DNA from 4 places in the Bacillus pfraonensis genome. Region 3 is predicted to be linked to each of the others. Evidence: predicted binding sites of a transcription regulator. Region 3 holds the regulator's gene; each other region holds the start of a gene.

Evidence for each region. Region 3 encodes Rex, which represses fermentation and respiration genes when NADH is low (regulators of the CRP and FNR family bind a similar motif). Its sites were predicted from a motif close to TTGTGAAATATTTCACAA; they were not measured.
Region 1: the regulator Rex is predicted to act here: its motif matches at 1,986-2,003, upstream of adhE (bifunctional acetaldehyde-CoA/alcohol dehydrogenase).
Region 2: the regulator Rex is predicted to act here: its motif matches at 2,612-2,629, upstream of KFD70_RS23820 (nitrate reductase subunit alpha).
Region 4: the regulator Rex is predicted to act here: its motif matches at 1,155-1,172, upstream of KFD70_RS03925 (DUF1858 domain-containing protein).

What each region holds. Positions count from the first base shown of each region.
Region 1 covers NZ_JAHCDO010000017.1:53,354-58,844, forward strand. The annotation lists gene KFD70_RS17715 (O-acetylserine dependent cystathionine beta-synthase) at 1-718, shown strand, start outside; gene KFD70_RS17720 (bifunctional cystathionine gamma-lyase/homocysteine desulfhydrase) at 721-1,854, shown strand; gene adhE (bifunctional acetaldehyde-CoA/alcohol dehydrogenase) at 2,114-4,717, shown strand; gene KFD70_RS17730 (YrhC family protein) at 4,845-5,078, shown strand; gene KFD70_RS17735 (helical backbone metal receptor) at 5,239-5,491, shown strand, end outside.
Region 2 covers NZ_JAHCDO010000033.1:36,571-42,061, reverse strand. The annotation lists gene KFD70_RS23820 (nitrate reductase subunit alpha) at 1-2,483, opposite strand, end outside; gene KFD70_RS23815 (Crp/Fnr family transcriptional regulator) at 2,696-3,388, opposite strand; gene KFD70_RS23810 (NAD(P)H-dependent oxidoreductase) at 3,556-4,227, opposite strand; gene KFD70_RS23805 (winged helix-turn-helix transcriptional regulator) at 4,368-4,694, shown strand; gene moaA (GTP 3',8-cyclase MoaA) at 4,922-5,491, shown strand, end outside.
Region 3 covers NZ_JAHCDO010000048.1:4,321-9,811, forward strand. The annotation lists gene KFD70_RS26675 (ABC-F family ATP-binding cassette domain-containing protein) at 1-1,136, opposite strand, end outside; gene KFD70_RS26680 (redox-sensing transcriptional repressor Rex) at 1,321-1,950, shown strand; gene KFD70_RS26685 (YdiK family protein) at 1,979-2,170, opposite strand; gene KFD70_RS26690 (CPBP family intramembrane glutamic endopeptidase) at 2,173-2,916, opposite strand; gene groES (co-chaperone GroES) at 3,331-3,615, shown strand; gene groL (chaperonin GroEL) at 3,653-5,287, shown strand; purine riboswitch at 5,459-5,491, shown strand, end outside.
Region 4 covers NZ_JAHCDO010000003.1:254,802-260,292, reverse strand. The annotation lists gene KFD70_RS03930 (DUF438 domain-containing protein) at 1-848, opposite strand, end outside; gene KFD70_RS03925 (DUF1858 domain-containing protein) at 861-1,088, opposite strand; gene clpP (ATP-dependent Clp endopeptidase proteolytic subunit ClpP) at 1,559-2,140, opposite strand; gene KFD70_RS03915 (DUF421 domain-containing protein) at 2,392-3,261, opposite strand; gene KFD70_RS03910 (DUF1657 domain-containing protein) at 3,282-3,488, opposite strand; gene spoVAE (stage V sporulation protein AE) at 3,500-3,850, opposite strand; gene spoVAD (stage V sporulation protein AD) at 3,851-4,864, opposite strand; gene spoVAC (stage V sporulation protein AC) at 4,865-5,341, opposite strand; gene KFD70_RS03890 (YhcN/YlaJ family sporulation lipoprotein) at 5,376-5,491, opposite strand, start outside.

The DNA.
Region 1 (5,491 bases), on a different contig from region 3:
ACCAACTGCAGGAAATACCGGTATTGGACTGGCACTTGCTGCACTAGAGCATGATTTACATGTTATAGTTTGTGTACCAGAAAAATTTAGCGTTGAAAAACAAGAGTTAATGAAAGCGCTCGGTGCAACGGTTGTGCATACACCTACTGAACAAGGGATGACAGGTGCAATTGCGAAGGCAAAAGAATTAGTAAAAGAAATTCCAAACTCATATTCTCCAAGTCAATTTGCAAATGAAGCAAATCCACGTGCCTATTTCAAAACATTAGGACCTGAGCTGTGGGAAGCGCTAGATGGAGAGATTAACATATTTGTGGCAGGTGCAGGTACTGGGGGTACATTTATGGGAACTGCGTCTTATTTAAAAGAACAAAACCGTGAGATTAAAACGGTGATTGTAGAACCGGAAGGATCTATTTTAAATGGTGGTGAAGCAGGTTCACATGAAACAGAGGGAATCGGTCTTGAATTTATTCCACCATTTTTAAAGCCATCATATTTTGATGCAATTCATACTATTTCTGATCGAAATGCATTTAAACGTGTGAAAGAGTTAGCGCAGAAAGAAGGGCTTCTTGTAGGTAGTTCTTCGGGAGCGGCATTTCATGCAAGCTTATTAGAAGCTGAAAAGGCAAAATCAGGTACAAACATTGTAACGATTTTTCCAGATAGCAGTGAGCGTTACTTAAGTAAAGATATATACAAAGGGTGGGAATAAAAATGAGAGCAAAAACAAAGTTAATTCATGGTATTCGCATAGGAGAACCTTCAACTGGATCTGTGAACGTACCAATTTATCAAACAAGTACGTATAAACAAGAAGCGGTTGGTAAACACCAAGGATACGAATATTCACGTACAGGAAATCCAACACGTGCAGCATTAGAAGAAATGATTGCAGTGCTAGAAAATGGTCATGCGGGATTTGCATTTGGATCAGGGATGGCTGCTATTACAGCAACGATTATGTTATTCTCAAAAGGAGATCATGTCATTTTAACAGATGACGTATACGGCGGAACATATCGTGTAATTACAAAAGTATTGAATCGATTTGGTATTGAACATACATTTGTAGATACAACAAATGTAGATGAAGTAGCAGAAGCAGTTCGTCCAAACACGAAAGCAATTTATGTAGAAACACCAACAAATCCACTATTAAAAATTACAGATATTAAGCAAATTTCTACATTTGCAAAAGAGAAAGGTTTACTAACAATTATTGATAATACATTCATGACGCCATACTGGCAGTCACCAATTTCTTTAGGAGCAGATATTGTGCTTCATAGTGCAACGAAATATTTAGGGGGACATAGCGATGTTGTTGCCGGACTAGTTGTTGTTAATAGCTCACAATTAGCAGAAGATCTTCATTTCGTTCAAAATTCAACAGGTGGCATTCTTGGACCGCAAGACAGCTTTTTATTACTTCGTGGTTTAAAAACATTAGGAATTCGTATGGAAGAGCATGAAACAAATTCACGCGCGATTGCTGAGTTTTTAAACAATCATCCAAAAGTAAATAAAGTATACTATCCAGGCCTTGAAGCACATCCAAATCATGCATTAGCGAAAGAGCAAGCTGGTGGATACGGTGCAATTATTTCATTTGATGTAGACAGCGAAGAAACGCTAAATAAAGTACTTGAGAAAGTACAGTACTTTACACTTGCTGAAAGTTTAGGAGCAGTAGAAAGCTTAATTTCTATTCCAGCACAAATGACTCACGCATCTATCCCAGCAGATCGCCGTAAAGAGTTAGGAATTACCGATACATTAATCCGCATTTCTGTCGGCATTGAAGATGGGGAAGACTTAATTGAAGATTTAGCACAGGCTTTAGCATAATGGAAAAGCACTGCTCAAAGAGGGCGGTGCTTTTTTAAGATTAATTTGTGAATTTTTTCACAAATTAGACACACACAAATAAAAATATTTCGTGTATAGTAAAAGCAAGAAATGATGCTTCACACATATATTTGTGAAATGTTTCACAAATAATAGAATTCATGTAGGAAAAGTAACTCTATTTTTTTTACGCTAATAAGGACTCATTAAGGCCGTGAGGGACTCTTTAAGACCAAGTAGCAGAATAGGAGGAATTTACATGGTAGTCAAAGAGAAAGTTGTAAATGAAATGCAAGAAATAACAGAGATGATTGACACGTTGGTGAAGAATGGTCAGGAAGCTTTACGAGCATTAGAGAATTTTACACAAGAGCAAATTGACGACATTGTACATGAAATGGCACTTGCGGGTGTAGACCAACATATGCCACTTGCAAAAATGGCTGTTGAGGAAACAGGGCGCGGTGTATATGAAGATAAATGTATCAAAAATATTTTTGCCACTGAATATATTTGGCACAGTATGAAAAAAGATAAAACAGTAGGAATCATTCATGAGGATCCCCATGAAGAAATGATAGAAATTGCAGAACCAGTCGGTGTAGTTGCTGGGGTAACACCAGTAACGAATCCAACTTCGACAACGATGTTTAAAGCGTTAATCGCAATGAAAACAAGAAATCCAATTATCTTTGCATTTCATCCTTCCGCACAAAATTGTTCGATTGCAGCGGCTAAAACGTTATATGATGCAGCAGTGAAGGCGGGGGCGCCAAATGGCTGTATTCAATGGGTTGATAAACCTTCTGTTGAGGCGACAAAGCAATTAATGAATCATGAAGGTGTTGCACTCGTTCTAGCAACTGGAGGCGCGGGGATGGTGAAATCAGCGTATTCTACTGGTAAACCAGCCTTAGGCGTAGGACCTGGAAACGTACCTTGTTATATAGAAAAATCTGCACATGTAAAACGTGCTGTAAATGATTTAATTTTATCAAAAACATTTGATAACGGTATGATTTGTGCTTCTGAACAAGCAATCATTGTAGACAAAGAAATTTACAATCATGTGAAAGAAGAAATGATAGCAAATAATTGTTACTTTGTAACAGAAGATGAACGGAAAAAATTAGAGAAACTTGTCATTAATGAAAATACATGTGCAGTAAATAGTGATATTGTTGGGAAATCAGCATATTATATTGCGGCATTAGTGGGAATTACTGTACCAGAAGATACAAAAATGCTGGTTGCTGAAGTTAAAGGCGTAGGTGCTGATTACCCACTATCTCGTGAAAAACTAAGCTCGGTATTAGCTTGTGTAAAAGCGAATTCACTGGAAGAAGGATTTACATATTGTGAAGGTATGTTAGATCTTGGTGGTTTAGGACATTCAGCAGTTATTCATTCGACAAATAAAGAAGTACAAAAACAATTTGGTTTACGTATGAAAGCGTGCCGTCTCATTGTAAATGCTCCGTCATCACAAGGCGGAATTGGTGATATATATAATGCATTTATTCCATCACTTACACTTGGATGCGGTTCATATGGAAAGAACTCTGTTTCTCAAAACGTAACGGCAACACATCTATTAAATATAAAAAGACTTGCAAGTAGAAAAAAGAATATGCAGTGGTTCAAATTACCACCTAAAATTTATTTTGAAAAGCATGCGACAGGATATTTAGAAAATATGCCGAATATTTCACGAGCATTTATTGTAACGGATCCTGGAATGGTTGAGCATGGATATGTCGATACAGTAACGCACTATTTACGTAAACATACAAATGATGTAAAGGTGGAAGTATTCTTTGAAGTAGAGCCAGATCCATCAGATGAAACGGTATTTAAAGGTGCCGAAATGATGAGAAGTTTCAAGCCGGATGTGATAATCGCTCTTGGTGGTGGATCGGCAATGGATGCAGCAAAAGGAATGTGGCTCTTCTATGAGCATCCAGAAACAACATTCTTTGGCATTAAGCAGAAGTTTTTAGATATAAGAAAACGTACATGTAAATATCCGAAACTTGGAAACAAGGCGCAATTTGTTGCAATCCCAACAACATCAGGAACAGGATCAGAAGTGACACCATTTGCGGTTATTACAGATAAAAAGAACAATATAAAATATCCGCTTGCTGATTATGAATTAACACCAGATGTAGCGATTGTTGATCCACAATTTGTGATGACAGTACCTCCGCATATAACTGCAGATACTGGAATGGATGTATTAACACATGCCATTGAAGCGTACGTGTCTATTATGGCAAATGATTATACAGATGGTTTAGCATTAAAAGCAATTGATCTTGTATTTAAATATTTACCAAGAGCATACACAGACGGGAATGATGAAGAGGCACGTGAGAAAATGCATAACGCTTCTGCAATTGCTGGAATGGCGTTTGCCAATGCATTTCTTGGTATTAATCATAGCTTGGCACATAAAATTGGACCGGAATTTCATATTCCACACGGTCGTGCCAATGCAATCTTAATGCCGCACGTCATTCGTTATAATGCAATCAAACCGAGAAAACATGCATTGTTCCCAAAATATGAGCACTTTGTTGCTGACGAACGTTATGCACATATCGCGAGAATGCTTGGTCTTCCAGCAAGTACAATGGAAGAAGGTGTGGAATCATTAGTACAAGCAATTATTGCTCTTGGAAAAGAATTAAATATAAATATGAGCATTGCTGGACAAGGTGTGGAACAAGAAGCATTTGAAGAGGTTGTTGGCACGTTAGCAGAAAGAGCTTTCGAAGATCAGTGCACAACAGCAAATCCTAAATTACCCCTTATTTCAGAGTTAAAAGAAGTATATATGCAGGCATACAAAGGTGTGTAATGAATGAGAAAGAGCCACTAGAAATGCGGCTCTTTTTCCTTTGGAAAACTTCTCCCTCATTGGCTGCATTTACTTGTCTCAGAGACTATTAGAATATGATAGAGTGAGAGGGAGGAGTGGTAGAAGTATGAAAGAATTACAACAGAAAATAGCAGATTATATTCGCTTCGGTCAAGTTCTTCTTGCACTAGCCACATTTTTAATGATTGGTTTATTGATTCCGAATGGAGGAAGAGAAACTGTGCAATCCTTTGCAATGATGGGTGTTATTGTTTTGTTTTTAGGACTGTCATTTTTCTTTTTCAAGCGTGTTAAAGCGCTGCGTGACAAGTTAGAGGAGAACGAATATGAATCAAATTAATAGATGAAACGCTATGAAAAGAGAGTATCTTTTTGTAGCGTTTTTTTGTATAAGTAAAATTTTGCAGAAAATGTATGTGTTCAATATTGACAATGATAATTGTTATCAATTAAAGTAGAATAGTAGTTAATGATTATCATTATCAATTAGAGGTGAAGAAATGAAAAAATATATAGCGCTGTTTACAGCGATTTGTTCTATTTTTTTCTTACTGATTGGTTGCGGTACAAAGGAAAACGAAAAAGCGTCCGCAACAAAAACAGACAAAGACAAAAAACAAATCGAAATTACAGACTTCTCAGACAGAAAAGTAACATTTGATAAAGCACCAAAAAGTTTTGCCACATTGAGTGTTGGTGATATGGATATAATTCATGCATTAGGTGGTGAAATTATTGGTCGCCCAGATACGA
Region 2 (5,491 bases), on a different contig from region 3:
GCTAACTTAGATACTGCTTTAGAAAGAGAGCTGAAAATATCCCAGTCAGAGCGTGCTTCCCATGGTGAACCGATTGCCGGATTAAATGGATGCACGAATGGATGCATATCTGTACTACTTAAGTCATGTTTTTCATACCAAGTTGAAGCAGGAAGGACGATATCAGAATAAAGTGCTGTTCCAGCCATACGGAAATCTAAGTTAATGAGTAAATCAAGTTTTCCTTCAGGTGCTTTTTCATGCCATTTTATTTCTTCTGGTCGCAATGAATCGCTATCATCATTCATTAATCCGTTTGTTGTACCTAATAGATGTTTTAAGAAATATTCATGTCCTTTACCAGAACTTGAAATTAAGTTTGCGCGCCAGACGAATAAATTACGCGGGAAGTTGTTTTTGTTATCTGGGTCTTCAATTGCAAATTTCAGTTCTTTTTCTTTTAGTTGTTGCGCAACATATTTTCCGATTTCTTCCTGGGTTGTTGCGCCACTAGCGACAGCTTCTTTATATAATTCAATTCCGTTTTTCTCAAATGTTGGATAAGAAGGGAGCCAGCCAAGGCGAGCAGCTAATATATTGTAATCACCGTGATGTTGATAGCGTGAGTTGCCGACAACTGGTGATGCTAGGTGCCCAACTGGTGTATCTTCATAGCGCCACTGATCCGTTACGAAATAGAAGAAAGATGTACCGTTTTGTAGTTTCGGTGGACCTTGCCAGTCTTTTGCCATTGCGATCGTTTGCCAACCTTCTGCTGGACGTAGTTTCTCTTGCCCAACATAATGTGCCCAGCCTCCGCCGTTTACACCTTGCGCTCCAACGAGAAGAACAAGATTTAGAACTGCGCGGTAAATCGTATCAGAGTTAAACCAATGGTTAATACCAGCGCCGACAATAATCATTGAGCGGCCATTTGTATCAACCGCATTTTGAGCAAATTCACGAGCGATTTGAATAATCAGTTCTCGTTTTACGCCGGTCATTTTCTCTTGCCATGCTGGTGTAAATGGCATATCATCATTGAAGTCTTTCGGTTCTTGCCCGCCAAGTCCACGGTTAACTCCGTAGTTTGCTAACGTTAAGTCGTATACAGTTGTAACGAAAATGTCGCCTTCTTCAGTCGTGATTTTTTTCACTGGAATTGTGCGTTCTAATACTTTGTTTCCATCATCAGAGAAGTACGGAATTTGTACAGTTCCAACAGCATCTTCCATACCAAGTAAGGAAAGGCGTGGATCAATTTTTTCGCCGGTTTGTTCATCTTCTAAGCGCAAGTTCCATTTCTTTTCGTTATCCCAGCGTGACCCCATTGTGCCATGAGGTGTTGCGAAATCGTTCGTGTTATCGTTCCAAAGAACAGGTTTCCATTCACCAAGCTTTGTTTCACGGCCAATATCATTCGCGTTTAAGAAACGATCGGCAACAAATTGGTCTCCTTGTTGTTTCAATGTGACAAAGAACGGGAAATCAGTATATTGTTTTGCATAATTTGTGAAGTATTCCACTTGCTGGTCCACGTAAAACTCTTGTAAGATGACGTGCCCCATTGCCATTGCAAGTGCTCCGTCTGTACCTTGTTTTACGCTAATCCAATCATCAGCAAACTTTGTGGATTCCGCAAAGTCAGGACTTACAGAAACAACTTTCGTTCCTTTATAGCGCACCTCTGCTAAGAAGTGAGCGTCTGGTGTTCTTGTCATTGGTACGTTTGAACCCCACGTCATAATGTAACCAGAGTTATACCAATCACTACTTTCTGGTACATCTGTTTGATCACCCCAAATTTGCGGAGAAGCTGGTGGCAAATCAGCGTACCAATCGTAGAAGCTAAGCATTGGACCACCCATGAGCTGCATAAAGCGGCTACCAGCAGCATGGCTTAACATCGACATGGCTGGAATTGGTGAGAAACCAACATTTCGATCTGGGCCGTATTTGATTACTGTATAAAGTAGAGAAGCGGCAACAAGTTGTAATACTTCATCCCAACTAGCACGGATGAATCCGCCTTTACCCCGGGCCTGCTTATAAGTACGTGCTTTTTCAGGATTTTCCACAATGCTTTTCCAAGCGTCTAGCGGTGATTTGTGGTTTTGAAGTTCTTCTTGCCACATATTCCAAAGTACGCCACGGACATATGGATATTTCACGCGAAGTGGACTATAAATGTACCAAGAAAAACTTGCTCCGCGTGGACATCCTCGTGGCTCAAAGTCTGGCATATCAGGGCCCGTTGATGGATAGTTCAGCTCTTGGCCTTCCCAAGTTACAATTCCATCCTTTACGTAAATGTTCCAGCTACAAGAACCAGTACAGTTTACACCGTGTGTAGAACGAATGACTTTATCATGTTGCCAGCGTTTTCTATACACGTTTTCCCATTCGCGATCTTCATACGTTTCTTGTGTATGATTGTTGTTATAGCGATCTATTGGAGAAAAATATTTTAAACGTTTCATTAATGCTGAAGGTTTCTTTTTCATACTGTTCACTCCTTTATTACGTCTCTCTTGCTTACTTTCAATATAAGAGAGCGCGTCAAATAGAGATGTGATATCTATCACAGTTCAACAGATTGTCAAAAATCAGACTTATAACATTTTTTGGGAAGTTGTGACATTTTTCACATCGAAGAGTGATTCTTTTTTGTAGAATAAAGGAGAAAGAAAAAAGAGTAGCCTCTCAAATAGAGAGGCTACTCAATACTACACACAGAGGCGGGACAATCTTCACAAGCAATTTCGCATTTTAAAAATTGTAAATTATGAATCGTGATTTTTCCTTTATGAATAGAAATAATTCCTTGCTTTTTTAAATCATTTAACATACGGTTGACACTTTCACGTGAGGTTGCACAGAAATTCGCAAGCTCTTGATTTGTTAAAGGTAGATCGATAAGGATGCCGTTTTCTTTTAATACGCCATAACTATTCGTCATACGAATAAGAGTCGAATAAAGAGCACCTTTTTTACCATGTAACACTAAATCACGGAATTTCGTTTGCATTCTCCTTAAATGTTCACTAATCCATTTCATAAATTCAAAGGCAAGGGCTGGTTTTTCAAGTAATGCCTTCTCTAAAGCATCTCGTTTAATTACGCCAACCTCAACATTTTCAAGGCATTTCGCATTTAATAAATACTTTGCATTGTCCGTAAATAATGTTAATTCTCCGATGATATCATGCGTTGAACAAATGCGAAGTGTTAACTCCTGTCCGTCAGCACTAATTTTACTAATCTGCACTTTTCCAGAGCGAACGATATAGAGTTCTTTTGCCTCCACACCTTCTTGGAAAATATAACTTCCTTTATTAATCTGCATTTTATATTCAACAGATGCAAGCAATTCCTTTAAATCTTCTGATAATGCCGTACGGTTTGTCACAGCAATCACCTTTCTTTTAAAAGCAGTCTATTTCTTATTGTGGATGTAAACATGGTGAAAATGCAAGAAATATCTTTTCATTATAGGTGATAAGTTAGTACTTAGCTGTGAACAAGCGCACATTTCGTACTGAAAAAAAGAGTGTCTTTTGTAGACACCCTTTTACTTTATTTAATCCACTCCACAACCATATCCATTGTTTGACGAGTTTTATCACGTTTTGGTTCTTCTGCGCGATAACCAAAAGCAACTAAAACAGACACACCAAATGCATCATCTGAAATAATTCCTTCTTCTTTTAAAATTGCATCTACTTTTTCTTGATGAAACCCTTCAATCGGACAAGAGTCGATGCCGATTTGAGCAGCGGCAGTCATCATATTGCCAAGAGCGATGTAAGTTTGTTTAGAAGCCCAATCAAACATGGCACGATCACTTTCTAGTAATTGAAAATCAGATTCTTGAAATTCTTTATAAAAACCGCGTTTCATCGTTATAACTTCTTCAGGAAGTTGCTGAATATTTTTCATAAAGTTAGAAATATAGGATGAGTTATAAATCATCTCTTCTTTTTTACGAGCTAATATAACGACAAAGTGGCTTGCTGTTGGTAATTGTTTTTGCGCACCCCAAGATACAGGAAGAAGCTTGTTACGAATATCTTGATTTTGAATCACAACAAATTTCCAAGGTTCAAAACCAAATGAACTTGGAGAAAGTCGGCCAGTTTCTAAAATAAAATGAAAATCTTCATCAGAGATTTTTTTATTTACATCAAATTCTTTACATGCATGTCGAAATTGATAAGCTTTTAAAATTTCTTCTTTTGTATGTTCCATTTAAACAACCACCTTTTAATAATTTGCTTTTTTATAGTAAGCTGATTACAAAATTGATTCTACAATAGTAAAATAAAAGATGTAAGTACGCACATTTTTAGCATATAGTATCAATTTGTATACTAATGGAGAGTGACAAAATGGAACAGAAAGATATAAATCGTTGTTCGGTAGAAGTAACGTTAGATGTAATCGGTGGGAAATGGAAAGGGGTTATTCTATTTCACTTAATGAATGCCGAAGTGATTCGTTTTAATGAATTTGTACGATTAATGCCTGGCATCACACAGCGCATGCTAACTAGGCAGCTTCGAGAACTAGAGGCAGCTGGAGTAATTCATCGTGAAGTATATAAAGAGGTTCCACCAAAAGTGGAATATTCTTTAACGAAATTCGGAAAATCCCTTACACCAATTATCACACTTATGCGTGAGTGGGGTGAGGAGTACCGTACGCAAATACAGTGATTGTAACTGAAATGTGAATAAAATTTGAACGAATTTGTGAAGAATTTTTGAATGAAGAAGGCGATGTGAGAAATATCACAACGTACCTTCTTCTTCTTTTTTATGATGGAGGCAACTAAAAAACATAGAAAGTGAATAAAGAGTTTAAGCAAAAACATCGCAGTTTAAAAATATATTATAATAGAATGAAGACAGATAGAATTTAGCAGAAAAGGGGGGGGATAACGATGCGCGAGAAGATTACAGATTCTTTGCAGCGTCCACTTCAAGATTTACGCATCTCTGTCATTGATCGTTGTAATTTCAGATGCACATACTGTATGCCAGCTGAAGTGTTCGGGCCTGATTATGCATTTTTACAAGAAGAATTTTTGCTTACATTTGATGAAATTGAACGATTAGCAAAATTATTTGTAGGTATGGGTGTAAAGAAAATTAGACTTACGGGCGGGGAACCATTACTACGTAAAGATTTGCCAAAGCTTATTACACGGCTTGTAAAGTTGGATGGCTTAACAGATATTGGACTTACGACAAATGGGATTCATTTAACAAAGCAAGCAAAGGCGTTAAAGGAAGCGGGATTACACCGAGTGAATGTTAGTTTAGATGCAATAGAAGACGATGTATTTCGCAAAATTAATGGCCGAAATATTAGTACAAAACCTGTGCTAAAAGGAATTGCCGCAGCAAAAGAAGCTGGACTTGATGTAAAAGTAAATATGGTTGTGAAAAAAGGAATGAATGATAATCAAATTCTTCTGATGGCTTCTTATTTTAAGGAGCGAGGAATTCCG
Region 3 (5,491 bases):
TTATTTACAATCGACTTTAATAATGTAGATTTCCCAATACCGTTTGGACCGACTAGTGCGACACTATCACCGCGGGTTAATCGCATATTTACATGCTCAATAATTGGTTCTTTGTCATATCCAATTGAAACATCTTTTACCTGTAATACGTCGTTTCCGCTTTGTTTTTCGATATCAAAGTGGAAGGATGCGGATTTAGAATCACCTAATGGTCTGGTCAGTAATTCCATCCGATCTAATTGTTTCCGGCGACTTTGTGCACGTTTTGTTGTGGACGCACGAGCAATGTTCTTTTGGACAAAGTCTTCTAGTTTAGCGATTTCCTCTTGTTGTTTCTCATAACGTTTCATTTCTTGCTCATATAGTGCAGCTTTTAAATCTAAATATTTACTGTAGTTACCAACATATCGTCTGCTCTCTTTATTAGAAATTTCATATACTTGTGTAACAAGCTTGTCTAAAAAGTAGCGATCGTGGGACACGATTAAAATAGCTCCAGGATAGCCTTGTAAATATTGTTCAAGCCATGTTAATGTATCGATATCTAAATGGTTTGTTGGTTCGTCCAAGATGAGTAAGTCTGGTTTTGTTAATAGTAGCTTCCCAAGAGCAAGTCTTGTTTTCTGTCCGCCACTTAATGTGGAAATTGTTGTTTGGTGTGTTTCCGCTGGAAAACCAAGTCCACTTAAAATGGAGCGAATATCCGCTTCATATTGGTAACCACCTTGATCTTTGTAGTCTAACTGTAATTGATCATAATCAGCGAGTAATTTCTCGTACGTAGCAGCATTTGAAAAGTTCTCTTCCTTACCCATTTCCTGCTCTAACCTTCGAAGTTTCTTCTCCATATGCTGCAGATGTGTAAAGACGGTAAGCATTTCATCCCAAATTGTTAAAGAAGTTTCCAAACCTGTATTTTGGGCTAAATAACCAATAGAAACATCTTTTGGCTTTATAATTTCTCCACCATCGTGAGATAATTCACCGGCAATTATTTTTAATAATGTAGATTTTCCAGCACCATTTCGACCAACTAGTGCAATTCGATCTTTTGTTTGGACTTCCAATTTAATGTTTGCAAGAATTGTTTCAGCACCGTATAATTTTGAAAGCCCATTCACTTGTAATAAAATCAATGTTTTCACCTCAAATAATTTCTTAACTTTGCCATGTTTATATTTCTCAATCATACTAAAAATAGTGTATAGTTTAAAATAAAGAGAGAATTCTTCTCTCTATTATACAGGGAAAGTCATAAGTGCTAAACTTATGTATTTATTTTAAATCTGTGAACAAAGATAGGAAGAGAGGAGAGGTTACATGGATCAGCAAAAGATTCCACAGGCCACTGCCAAACGATTGCCTCTATACTATCGATTTATCCAAAATTTATCTCTTTCTGGTAAGCAACGTGTTTCATCGGCAGAATTGAGTGAGGCGGTAAAGGTAGACTCAGCAACAATTCGGAGAGATTTTTCATATTTTGGAGCGTTAGGGAAAAAGGGATATGGATATAATGTGAATTATTTACTATCATTCTTCCGAGAAACGCTCGATCAAGATGATATAACACGTGTAGCACTTATTGGAGTGGGTAATTTAGGGACCGCTTTCTTACATTACAATTTCACGAAAAATAATAATACAAAGATTGAAATGGCGTTTGATGTCAATGAAGAGAAAGTTGGAAAAGAAATCGGAGGAATTCCTGTATATCATTTGGATGAATTAGAAGAACGTTTAACAAATGATATACAGGTGGCAATATTAACAGTACCTGCTACCGTTGCACAAGCTGTAGCAGATCGATTGGCCGAAACAAATGTACATGGAATTTTAAATTTTACACCGGCACGATTAAATGTGTCAGAAAACATAAGAATTCATCATATTGATTTAGCTGTAGAATTACAAACGCTCGTTTATTTTTTGAAAAATTATCCACAATAAAACGCAGAGGAAATCCCTCTGCGTTTTATTATTGCCTTTTCTTTGTAAATTTGACTAAGATAAGTCGAAGTGCCAAATTAAAATCAATTGTTGCCATAGCAGCGAACAGCAGTGTCCAAAAGTTCCAAATTGTATCTGTAACGTTCGTAATTGCGAAACGTGTAAAGATACATCCAAGAAGGAAATACAGTGCTGCCATGAACAATGGTGAGTTCCTCATATTTAAAATCCTCCGATAAATCCTTGCATTTTTTCTGCTTGTTTGATCATTTCTTGTATTTGTTCGTTACTTACTAGTACTTGAGTTATTGCGACTAATGTATTCATCGCGACATGAGCCATAATAGGAACGATGATTCGTTTTGTTTTCACATATAGAAAAGCGAAAACAAGCCCCATGGAAGTGTATACTAACAAGTGTGTAAAATCAAAGTGAATGGCCGCGAAAACAAGCGAACTAATAATGGCTGCGATAAAGAAATTAAATCTTTTATAGAGTGTTCCAAATAAAATCTTTCTAAAGACAATCTCTTCTAAAATAGGACCGATGATAGATATAACAATAAGGAACCATGGAGTAGCTCTTGCTATTTCCATCAAATCTTGAGTGTTTTGAGAACCAGGATTAATCCCTAATAATCGCATTTCAATATTAGCTGCAAGTATTTGAGCAAACATAGCTAAAAAGAAACCGATAAAAATCCAGCCGATTGTAGCAGGAATGCTAGCTCGCTTCGTATCTAAATGTCTTTCACGTATATCGGTTCTAAGAAGCCAAAGTATAATACATAATGCAATAAAAAAGCTGATGATTGACCAGTGCCCAGCCATGATTTGCATTTTCTGCTCTCGTGAAACTGCCATATTATCATATAGTCCTGTTTTGAAAAGGAGCCATATGCCAAAAATTCCCGATAGTTGCATCAGAATATATGTAACTATAATCCACCAATATTGTTTTTTCAAATGGGTTAACCATCCTTTCTAACTCTAATTTATGAGATAAGGCGAGGAAACATGTGAACATCCCGCCGTGGGATACGTAATAACTGTTTGTATTATTATTTTTTTGTAAATCTTTATTTGAAAATGAAATAGATAACAGGAAAAAGCAGTACCTATAGAGAAAATAACTTATGGCATCCTTCATATTGTAACATACGATAAGTGGAAAAGCCGATTCATATAAAAAGGCTTTCTTGAGAATTATTGCTGTTATTGTTGTATAGAAAAAGTTTATATCGTAATTTGCGAAAAAATTATGATTTTTTTACTTGCAAAAGAAATTTAGATTATTTATTATTATAAGTGTGTTAGCACTCATAGTCTTTGAGTGCTAATAAAGAAAATTTACATAGGAAAATGAGGAGGTTATTGTTCATGCTAAAGCCATTAGGTGATCGCGTTGTAATTGAGCTTGTTCAAGCAGAAGAAAAAACAGCAAGTGGTATTGTATTACCAGACACTGCAAAAGAAAAACCACAAGAGGGTAAAGTTGTTGCAGTAGGTACTGGTCGAGTGCTTGAAAATGGTGAGCGTGTTGCTTTAGAGGTAGCAGCAGGTGATCTTATCATCTTCTCAAAATATGCAGGTACTGAAGTGAAATATGAAGGTACAGACTACTTGATTTTACGTGAAAGTGACATTTTAGCAGTTATCGGTTAATTATATACATTTTAAAAATCCAAGGGGGTCAAATATTATGGCAAAAGATATTAAATTTAGTGAAGAAGCACGTCGTTCGATGCTTCGCGGTGTCGACACTCTTGCAAACGCAGTAAAAGTAACGCTTGGACCAAAAGGTCGTAACGTTGTACTTGAGAAAAAATTCGGTTCACCACTTATTACAAATGATGGTGTAACAATTGCAAAAGAAATCGAATTAGAAGATGCATTCGAAAACATGGGTGCAAAATTAGTAGCAGAAGTTGCTAGCAAAACAAATGACGTAGCTGGTGACGGAACAACAACTGCAACTGTATTAGCACAAGCCATGATTCGTGAAGGTTTAAAAAACGTAACAGCTGGTGCGAACCCAATGGGTCTTCGTAAAGGTATCGAAAAAGCTGTTGTTGCAGCAGTAGAAGAATTAAAAACGATTTCTAAACCAATCGAAGGTAAATCTTCTATCGCGCAAGTAGCTGCTATCTCTGCTGCTGACGAAGAAGTAGGTAAATTAATTGCTGAAGCAATGGAACGCGTTGGTAACGACGGCGTTATTACTTTAGAAGAATCTAAAGGATTCACAACAGAATTAGATGTAGTAGAAGGTATGCAATTCGATCGTGGATATGCATCTCCTTACATGATTACTGATTCTGACAAAATGGAAGCAGTCCTTGATAACCCATATATCTTAATCACTGACAAAAAGATTTCTAACATTCAAGAAATCTTACCAGTGTTAGAGCAAGTGGTACAACAAGGTAAACCACTTCTTATCATTGCAGAAGATGTAGAAGGCGAAGCGTTAGCTACGTTAGTAGTAAACAAACTTCGTGGTACATTCAATGTAGTAGCTGTTAAGGCTCCTGGATTTGGTGACCGTCGTAAAGCAATGCTTGAAGATATCGCAATCTTAACTGGTGGCGAAGTAATCACTGAAGAATTAGGACGTGACTTAAAATCTGCTACAGTTGAATCTTTAGGACGCGCTGGTAAAGTTGTTGTAACGAAAGAAAACACAACTGTAGTTGAAGGTATTGGAAATACACAACAAATCGAAGCTCGCATCGGTCAAATCCGCGCGCAATTAGAAGAAACAACTTCTGAATTCGATCGTGAAAAATTACAAGAGCGCCTTGCTAAACTTGCAGGTGGCGTAGCGGTAATTAAAGTAGGTGCAGCAACTGAAACTGAGTTAAAAGAGCGCAAACTTCGCATTGAAGATGCACTTAACTCAACTCGTGCAGCAGTAGAAGAAGGTATTGTTGCAGGTGGCGGTACTTCACTTATGAACGTATATACAAAAGTAGCTGGTCTTGTAGCTGAAGGCGACGAAGCAACAGGTATCAACATTGTACTTCGTGCATTAGAAGAGCCAGTTCGCCAAATCGCAATCAACGCTGGTCTAGAAGGATCTGTTGTTGTAGAACGCTTAAAAGGCGAAAAAGTAGGCGTTGGTTTCAACGCAGCTACAGGCGAATGGGTAAATATGCTTGAGTCTGGTATCGTAGATCCAACAAAAGTAACTCGTTCTGCACTTCAAAACGCAGCATCTGTTGCAGCTATGTTCTTAACAACTGAAGCTGTAGTTGCTGACAAACCAGAACCAAATGCACCAGCAATGCCTGACATGGGCGGCATGGGCATGGGCGGTATGGGCGGAATGATGTAATTTCGTTCGCATAAAAAAACATCCATCTCTAATAGAGATGGATGTTTTTTTGTTGTACATGGAAGAAAAATTATTGCGATAAAGATTTAATCACACTGAGAAAATAATTTCTGTAGAATTTTGTCGCTTTCTCTCTTGACCATATTGATACTTCATTGTTAGAATCTAGGAAGATAATATAAAACAATCCTTCATATATCCTCA
Region 4 (5,491 bases), on a different contig from region 3:
GTTTCAAAACGAATAAATCCTTCTGACATTGTTTCTTCTTGCATCGCTATTCTTTCTGGTTTCCATGTAGTTGTAGGGCTTGTTAAGCAGTAGCCGATTTCATCACTTTCATGAGCGATTTTTAGCCATTCATCTTCTGTAAGAGTTTGAAGGGCCATCGGAAATAAAATATTTTCTTCTTTAAAAATCATTTCAGTTACGTCATGGGTGACGAAAGAAACGCTGTCTAAGACTGATTTTTTATCTTGATTATAATTTACTAATTTTTGTTTTGCTTCTTTAATAGCAGCACGAATTCTGTCATCAACGCCCCACATAACTTGGGTAGGTCCATAAATGCCGTATTTCTCTAAATAAGGGAAAAGTAGATTTTCTTTCCGGCTATAATGTTTATCAACATCTAGTAATAAATTTAAGTCTTCTATTAATTTATAAATGTTTTCTTCGCTATCTTCTTTTTCAAAACGTTCATAGTGAAGTTGAAGTTTGAAATTCACAAGTAAATCAATTTCTTTGTTTTCCAGTTTAAATGTATGAATGGGATGACCTGGTTGCTCTTCTTGTTTATTAGATTGATGAATTTCTTCAATGGATCCCTTAAAAACAGCTGTATGAACGGAGCATAAGCGTTGTACTTCTTCAACTGGAATGCCTTCTTCCTCCATAAGTGCCTGCTCGAGCTTTGAAATTTCTGCTACGGTAATATTTCCAATTGCTTCTTGAAACTGAGCTGTTACATCTTCAATGTTTTTTCCGTTATGAAGATCTTTAATAATAGTCTTTAAGATTGTTTGTCGTTCAGAGTTATTTATATTTTCTTGTTCACGGTTATTAATCATTTCACTCATAAGGATTCTCCTCTACTCATTAATGTGAAATCCATTATTTTGAAAAGCTTCTTTTACTCCGTCTAATGAAATACCTTTCATTCGGCAGCCTTTCGGGATAGTCATTATACGGCCGGCTGTTTGCAGCATATTAGGTTTTGTTATATTTTCAAATCCAAGGTTCTTTAAAATGGGAATAATTTCAGGATATTGATTCGTTAAATCATAAACAGTATGATGAAAATTAATTTGTTTTGTCATCATTCTCACCTCGAAACAATTGATATGAATTATCAATTACACTGTAACATAAAGATTGGAATGAAATTGTGAGCCAAATCACACGTTTGTTCTTTTAACAGGTTTGTCACTTTTTCTGTATTCAATAATGGGTATGGAGAGGGTGGGGGAGAGGTAATCTCGTCGAATGGTCGATATGTTGTGTCGAATTGCCGATATATTTCAATTTGCGCCGATATATCATGAGAAGCAGGTATATTGGAAAAAACGCTGATATATTTTGAGAAGTGGTCAATAAGAAAGGCTATCGCATGGGCGATAGCCTTTTTTGGAGCAGTTCTAAACGAGCCGCTTTCGCTTTTAGTTGTATCCAGCTCCAGCGGCTAGAATGGTCGGTGGCTTCGCTTCTTCCGCCGAGGTAAAAAGCACCTCTTTGTCAGAAGCTCCATCCCCCTCCCATTCTGAGCGAGCCGCTTTCGCTTTAAAGTATATTAACGATTTGTAAAGATTTTATCGATTAAGCCGTATTCTAGTGCTTTTTCTGCTGTCATGAAGTTGTCGCGGTCTGTGTCGCGTTGTAGTACTTCTAATGGTTGTCCTGTGCGATCAGCAAGAATTTGGTTTAGTTTTTCACGTAAGAATAGGATACGTTTTGCAGCGATTTCGATTTCAGTTGCTTGACCTTGTGCTCCGCCAAGTGGTTGGTGAATCATTACTTCACTGTTTGGAAGTGCGAAACGTTTTCCTTTTTCACCTGCTGCAAGTAGGAAAGCACCCATAGATGCTGCCATACCGATACAAATTGTTGATACGTTTGGTTTAATAAACTGCATTGTATCGTAGATTGCCATACCTGCTGTGATAGAACCACCAGGGCTGTTAATGTATAAATGAATATCTTTTTCTGGATCTTGAGATTCCAAGAATAAAAGCTGGGAAACGATTGAGTTTGCTACGTTGTCATCAATTGCGCTACCAAGCATAATGATGCGGTCTTTTAATAGGCGAGAGTAAATATCGTAAGCGCGTTCTCCACGATTTGTTTGTTCAATTACTGTAGGAATTAAATTCATCTGTTATTTCCTCCTTTGAAAGCTTTCTTAGTCTTATAATACAATTATGGTCAATATAGGTCAAACAAAACCACTTTAAATCAAAAAAATATGTAGTTGTACCATGATTTATTCGCTATGTTTTTGAAATTCCCTGCTTATGTGTCTTTCAACATCATAACCGAATTATATAAATTTAAACGTAATAGGAGAAGTATGTGATTCGCAAAAAACAAAAGAACGCCTTTTCTGTAGAAGCGTTCTTTTGTGTATTATTCTTTTAGGAGATAAGTTACTCTATTTAAAATATGTTGAACTTGTTTTGCGTTTTTGCTATACATTTGACTTGCCGATTTCGATTTTGTTTCTAATGAGAATAATTCAAGATCAGCTTGACATTTTTTTAGAGAAGCCAACAATAATGGTCTATCCTGAGGGGATGGCATTTGAAGTTTATCATCATATATATCGACAGTAAGTTGTCCGTAAGAATCGACTTGCCCGATAAAGACATTTTCTATCACCACGCCAAGTTTCTCTAACTCGGCGTGAAGCCAAGCACGATTATGACCACTAGCTGAAAGTGGTTCATCTAGTACGTTTCCATCCATAATTACCGTTTGTGTTTCTTTTGCAGGTGCTATTTGTAAGCCGATATCTTTTGGGGTAAGAGGCTGTTTATCTCTTTTTAACAAGACATTTAATTCACCGCCCGACTCCAATACAGCATATTCAACATCTGCTATGCTAAACGCATTTTTCTTTCTAAGAAGTTCTAGTAGCTCATCGATTGTATAATTTTCTTTCTTTAAATTATCTTCAAGAACTTTCCCGTCTTTTATAAAAATAGTGGCTTTTCCTTCAATGAAATTTCTGAGCCGCTTGTTTTTTAAAGCAGCCATACCCGCGAAAAATGGAACAAGAGAAAAAACAAGCATACTAGAAACACCGTGCCAAAAGTTGCGCTCGAGTCCTGATGTAATTTCAGCGGCGATGTTTCCGATTGTCAGACCTGCAACATATTCGAAAAATGAAAGCTGTGAAATTTGCCTTTTTCCAAGCAATTTTGTCATTGAAAATAAAATAACTAAAATAACTAAGGAGCGTATAATGACAAGCAGCCATTCTGGTACATGAGGCATGGTTATTCCCTCCCGTTCAGCTAAAATCCTTTATATTGTGGTTCTTCTCTTTCTAATACGGAAATTCTACTTTTAAGGTCAGCGATTACACTGTCCATTTCCATCATACATTCATGGAAGACTTGTTTTGCTTCTTCTTCAGCAGCGTTTTGTGAAAGTGTGCTTAAACTTGCTTGTGCACTTTTTAAACTAGCGAGACATGTTTTTACACTAGCAACAACAGTCATACAAACACCTCTTATCCTTTTGGTTTAAATAGTAATGCTCCGATAAATCCGAAGATAATAGCTGCAGATATACCAGCACTTGTTACTTTAAACATTCCGGTTATAACCCCGACAATACCATGTTTTGCTGCTTCAGCCATGGCTCCATGAACAAGGGCGTTTCCGAAACTTGTAATCGGAACTGTTGCACCAGCTCCTGCAAAATCAATTAAAGGCTCGTACAGACCGAATCCATCTAGTATCGCACCAGCAACAACGAGCGTTGCCATTGTGTGAGCGGGTGTGAGCTTACCGACATCAAACATAAGTTGTCCAATTACACAAATCATTCCACCGATTACAAAAGCCCAAAAATAGATCATCTATTGCGCACCTCCAGTTTCAATCGATACGGCATGAGCAATGCACGGGATAGTTTCTTGCTGTTGGAATGTCAGTGGAGATAGCAGTGCTCCAGTAGCCACTACAAGTATTTTTTTGAATTCTCCTTTTTTCATTCTGTTCAATAAATGCCCGTATACGACGGTCGCTGAACAACCTGGACCACTCGCTCCTGCTATTACAGGCTGACCTTCTCTATAAATGAGTAATCCGCAATCTTGAAACTGTTCGCTTGTTACTTTCGTCCCGTGCTTATGCAGTAAATCATAAGCAATTTCCCGTCCGACATGACCGAGATCGCCTGTAACGATTAAGTCATAGTAGGATGCATCAATTTGTCTTTCGCGTAAATGAGCTTCGATTGTATCGACGGCAGCAGGAGCCATCGCACCTCCCATGTTAAAGGGATCGGTTAAACCCATATCGACAACTCGACCAATTGTCGCTGATGTAACACGTGGTCCTTCTCCTTGATCGCTCAAAAGAGCGGCACCAGCTCCTGTGACGGTCCATTGAGCAGTAGGGGGTTTTTGTCCGCCATATTCAGTAGGATAGCGAAATTGTTTTTCAACAGCGGTATTGTGACTGGATGCTCCTGTTAATAAATATTTTGCACCTCTTGCATTTACAATACTTGCCCCAAGAGCAAGGCCTTCCATAGAAGTAGAACAAGCGCCAAATAATCCAATATAAGGAGCACCGAGCGTACGGCAAGCAAAGCTAGAGGGAGTGATTTGGTTGATAAGATCACCTGCTAAAATGAACTGAATATCTTCTTTGCGGAGCTTTGCTTTTTCGGTTGCACGATTACAAGCTTCTTCAAACAGAACTTTATGTGCTTTTTCATAAGAATCTTGCCCAAGCCATAAGTCTTCATGAAGGGCATCAAAGTCTTCGGGAATTTTTCCCTTTGCTTCAAATGGACCTCCAATAACCCCTGTTGAGATGATGACCGGTTTATTTTCAAATACCCATGTTCGGTGTCCTTGTAGCATTTACAGCCCTCCCAATTGGATAAGGATGGTTTTAATAAGACCGATAACAAAAGCGGCGAATACACCAAATAAAATAACGGACCCCGCCAATTTAAACATGTTGCCACCTACTCCAAGGACAAAGCCTTCTGTTTTATGTTCAATACAAGCGGATATAACAGAATTTCCAAATCCAGTAACAGGTACCGCTGTACCAGCACCTCCAAATTGTGCGAGGCGGTCATATACACCAAAGCCCGTAAGCAACATAGAAATAAAAATTAGTGTTGCTACTGTAGGATTTCCCGCTGACCTTTCACTAAAATCAAAATAGGTAATATAAAAGGTGGAGATAAGTTGACCGATTAAACAAATAAAACCACCTACAAAAAAAGCTTTTATGCAATTTTTTAAAACAGGCCTTTTCGGTTCACGTTGTTGTTCAAATTTTTTATATTCTTGTTGTACTGGTGTTAAGTCTTTATCTTTACTTGGCATGTGAATCCTTCCTTTTCCTTTAAAGAACGTACAATTAAGTATCAGAGTTCATTTCTGTGTGAACTGTCTTTAATTTCTTTATAATGTATTCTTTATCGGCTTCTTTTTTCTTAATTTGGTTTTCCAGTTTATCTAATAGGATGAAAATCT